One region of the Clostridium sp. C1 genome, then DNA from elsewhere that is predicted to be linked to it. Evidence: predicted binding sites of a transcription regulator. Region 1 holds the regulator's gene; the other holds the start of a gene.
The links. The regulator Rex, encoded in region 1, represses fermentation and respiration genes when NADH is low (regulators of the CRP and FNR family bind a similar motif). The targets are predictions, from matches to a motif close to ATTGTTAANNNNTTAACAAT.
Positions count from the first base shown of each region.

Region 1 (2,416 bases):
GTAAGTTCCATCATTTAAAGCAATAAAACCAACTTTTCCATTATCACGATTTGTACGTACCCAACCATCTAATTCAACATATTCGATACTCTCCGTTTCAAATTCTTCCCCAGATAAAATCATTTCATATAATTCTCTGACTGTCATAAATTCAAACATAACTCTCTCCTCCTTCTTATTAAAAAAGTCGTTCCTCAAAAGGAACGACTATATCGCGGTACCATCCTTATTTGTATTCTTAACAAATACACCCTTTTTAAATAACGCCTCTAAGCGGGATAGTCTACTTTTATTTCTCCTATCCGGTTCATTGAGTGTTCCATATCATTCCCATTTCTTTTGCTTTCACCGTCCAAAAGTCGCTCTAAAACTTATGAATGATATGTTCTCAAATCATTACCTGTATATTTATTATTAACATTTTTTCAATAAAATTTCAACACTTTATTCATCATTCACATGCATTTTTAAAACCAGTTCCTGAATAGCCACAACAACATCAACTGTTTGTACGACAACATCATCTCTGACTGTAAAATGTGTATGCGTAAAATCAACGATACCTTTAATACCTAAATCCATCAAACGATCAACTGTTTCCTGAACATTTTCACTGATTGCTAAAATGGCAATTTTACATCCATCAGGAAATGTTTTTTCTAAATCATCAATATGATAAAGTTTAACACCAAAACGTTCTCCAACTTTATTTTGATCTAAATCATAACCACAGACAATCTTTCCTACTGTATATTGCCAACGGTTATATTTTAAAATAGCACTTCCTAAATTACCCACACCAATTAAAATAATAGATTCATCCAAACCTAAACCTAAAACATTATTTAAAATATTAATAATATCTTTTGTATCATAACCTATTCCGCGTTTTCCTAAAGCTTCTTTACTTGTTAAAAAACTGAAATCACGACGAATCGTTGTATCTAAAATTCCCGTTGCTTCAGATAATTCACTAGATAAAAAATTATTCTTTCCTTCATGTTGCATATTGCGTAAAGCTTTTAAATAAACAGGGAAACGGGACATCGTTGCTTTTGATATTTTATGTTGTTTTTTTTCCATGATTATTCACCAAGACTTTCCATTTCTAAATCATATGATGGTTTCACCATCAAATCAAGCGATGAAAATTGCTGATGTTCATACATAATACGGGCTGCTGAAGCAATCATGGCAGCGTTATCTGTACAATAACGCATAGGTGGAAATAATACTGGAATATCACTACGTTTTGTCAGTGCTTCTCTTAATCCCTGATTGGCACTGACACCTCCAGCAACAATAATTTCTTTGACTTGATAATCCTTTGCTGCTTTCAGTGTTTTCGATACAAGAACATCTACTGCCACCTCTTGAAATGAACATGCTAAATCTTCTGGAACAATGTCTTCTCCTCTTTGAGAAGCATTATGACAAAGATTAATCACAGCTGATTTTAAACCACTAAAAGAAAAATGATAGCTGTCATCATTCATTGGAAGTGGCAATTGATAGCTATGCTTTCCTTCTTTCGCCATGCGATCAATGACTGGCCCACCAGGATAAGGCAAATGCAATACACGTCCTACCTTATCATAAGCTTCACCAATCGCATCGTCTAAAGTTTGTCCAATGACTTCAAATGAAAATTCATGTTTCATATAAACAAGTTCACTATGCCCCCCACTGACAACTAAACACAGACATGGATATTGGATATCCTCTACAAGCTCATTAGCATAAATATGCCCAGCAATATGATGAACTCCAATCAAAGGTTTATGATAAGCTAAAGCCAATGTCTTTGCTGCCTGCATCCCAACATGCAATGAACCAACAAGACCGGGTCCTTTTGTAACAGCAATCGCATCAATATCCTGCATATTGATTTTTGCCTCATTGAGAGCTGTCTTTAAAACCGTAGACACACATTCTACATGCATACGACTAGCAATTTCAGGAACAACACCACCAAATAAACGATGTGTATCAATTTGTGATGCGACCACATTACATAATAATTCACGTTGATCTTTTAAAATGGCTACGGCCATTTCATCACAGCTTGATTCAATCGCTAAAATAAGACTCATTATTTTTCCCTCCTTTTCGTCATTAAATAGGCATCTTCATGATTATCCTGATAATAATCGGGACGAACTGCCTGAACTAAAAATCCATATTTTTGATATAAAGCTATCGCTTTATGATTTGATTTTCTTACTTCTAAACTGATTGTTTCTACATCATCATTCATAACATCTAAAGCATACTGCAAAAGTTTTGCTCCATACCCTTGTGACTGATATCGTTTTTCAACAGCAATTGATGCAATTTGTGCCTGTTCATACATGATCCAGACATCAATGTAACCAATCACTTTTTTTTCTTTTTTGAATACAAAAAGATGTGCAAA
Region 1 is NZ_CP073631.1:1,119,007-1,121,422, forward strand. It holds gene asnS (asparagine--tRNA ligase) at 1-123, opposite strand, end outside; T-box leader at 197-406, opposite strand; gene KEC48_RS06125 (redox-sensing transcriptional repressor Rex) at 445-1,083, opposite strand; gene tsaD (tRNA (adenosine(37)-N6)-threonylcarbamoyltransferase complex transferase subunit TsaD) at 1,086-2,093, opposite strand; gene rimI (ribosomal protein S18-alanine N-acetyltransferase) at 2,093-2,416, opposite strand, start outside.

Region 2 (2,416 bases), 1.5 Mb from region 1:
CAAAATATTGTCTTCTTTCAGAATGTCCTAAAATAACCCATTCCACTCCGATTTCTTTCAACATTTCAACACTGACTTCACCAGTATATGCACCACTATCTTTAAAGTGGCAGTTTTGAGCAGCAACAATTAAGTTTTGAGCTGCACCTTTAGCAGTCTGTAAAGCTAAATATGGTGTTGCAATTCCCCAATCAGCTTTATCAGTACATGCTCCATCAACTGCTTCAACAAATTCTTTTGTTTGAGCAATTGTTTTATTCATTTTCCAGTTTCCTACGATAATTGGTTTTCTCATTTTTATAATCCCCTTATTATTTATCATCAATTGCAGCAATACCAGGTAATACTTTACCTTCCATATATTCTAATGAAGCTCCTCCACCAGTTGAGATATGAGAAACTTTATCAGCATATCCAAGTTGCATAACAGCAGCAGCACTATCTCCACCACCGATAATTGTATTAGCATCTGGTAAGTTTGCTAAAGCTTCGCATACTGCGATAGTTCCTTTAGCGAATGGTTCCATTTCAAATACACCCATTGGACCATTCCATACAACAGTTTTAGCTCCTTCTAAAGCAGCTTTGATATTTTCAACTGATTTAGGTCCAATATCTAATCCCATGTATCCTTCTGGAATATCTTCACCACATACTTTAATATCACCTTCAGCAGCAAATGCATTATTGATTACTGAATCAACAGGTAAGATTAATTTATCTCCACCTTTTTCAATAATTTCTTTAGCAACATCAATACGATCATCTTCAACTAAAGAATTACCAATTTCATGTCCCATAGCTTTCATGAAAGTATAAGTCATACCTCCACCAACGATAACTTTATCAGCAATCTTTAATAAGTTTTCAATAACTAAAATCTTATCAGAAACTTTAGCTCCACCTAAAATAGCAACCATTGGTCTTTCTGGATCACTTACAGCTTTTCCAATATAAGCAATTTCTTTTTCAACTAAGAATCCAGCAGCAGATGGTAAATGAGCAGGAATTCCAGCAGTAGAAGCATGTGCTCTATGTACTGAACCGAATGCATCTTCAACGAATACATCTCCAAGTGATGCCCAATATTTACCTAATTCAGGATCATTTTTGCTTTCACCTTTTTCATAACGTGTATTTTGTACTAAAATGACTTGAGCATTATTAGCTTCTTTAACAGCATTTTCAAGTTCAGGTCCTCTTGTACAGTTTACAAATTTCACATCTACTCCTAATAATTCAGATAATCTAGGAGCTACAACAGATAAATCATTTTTAGCTTTATCTTCTTCAGTTTTTACTTTACCTAAATGTGAGAACAATACGATAGCTTTTGGTTTTTGTTCTAACAAATATTTTAAAGTAGGTAATGCGGCAACAATTCTGTTGTCATTTGTAATTTCTCCTGTTTCTTTGTTTCTAGGTACGTTGAAGTCAACACGAACTAAGACAGTTTTTCCAGTGACTTCAATATCTTTAATTGTTTTTTTGTCCATTTTTCTCAACCCTCCATGTGCAAATTATAACATTCTTATAACTGATTTTCAATTGCTTTTATAATTGTTAAAGCAATAAGAATTGTCATTTTTTGTAAAAATAGAAAAAGCTGTTTTTATATTTTACGTGAACTCAAAATAATCTTCATATAATCGTCATTTATTGACTCATTCTATAAAAACAGTTTCACCAACACATTATATTGACATATATTAATAGTGGTGATTTTATGTATGATGATATCCTTCAACATATCTATAATCCACAAACTCTCATTATTGATTTACGTGATGAATTTTCTTTTCGTCAACTTCATTTAAAAAATGCTATCAATATTCCTGGGGATGATTTAAAAAGTCAAATTCCTTATTTACCTCATGATAAACTTCTATATTTTATCTGTGATACTGGAAAAACTGCTAAACAAATAGCCAAACAATGCCAACAATTAGGTTTTCAATGTCAATATTTTCCACATAGCTTTCAATCCTTACTGATTTTAGAAAAACAACAATTCTTTTAAAAAATAAAAAAAGATGATTGACCTTTCCAAATCATCTATTTTGACTTTCTATGAAAAAGATTGCTTAATCCACGCTTAAGAACCTGAAAAAAGCTTAAAGAACGCACCATTCTTTCCCCTGGTATATATTGATTAATGGCTCTTAAAGTCGCTTTATTATCACGTGTTGAAAAAGTAAAATAACCGTTTTGTTTTGTATAGATGGCAAAACGTGGAATCCATTTCCCTTTCAATATGACAGAAGCCATCACATAATCAACTTCTTCCCATGGAATCTGGATATAATCTCTTACATTTCTTTCATTATAAAATTCAAAAGCATGATCTCCAATCATCACCTGACCATAATTAGCCATTCCTAAATAAGATGTTGCCTTAATTGTTAAATCAACTTTG
Region 2 is NZ_CP073631.1:2,639,256-2,641,671, reverse strand. It holds gene tpiA (triose-phosphate isomerase) at 1-295, opposite strand, end outside; gene KEC48_RS14100 (phosphoglycerate kinase) at 312-1,496, opposite strand; gene KEC48_RS14095 (rhodanese-like domain-containing protein) at 1,727-2,020, shown strand; gene KEC48_RS14090 (DUF956 family protein) at 2,056-2,416, opposite strand, start outside.
Region 2: a site for Rex is predicted at 1,560-1,579, ahead of KEC48_RS14100 (phosphoglycerate kinase). Genes of this name have one in related genera too.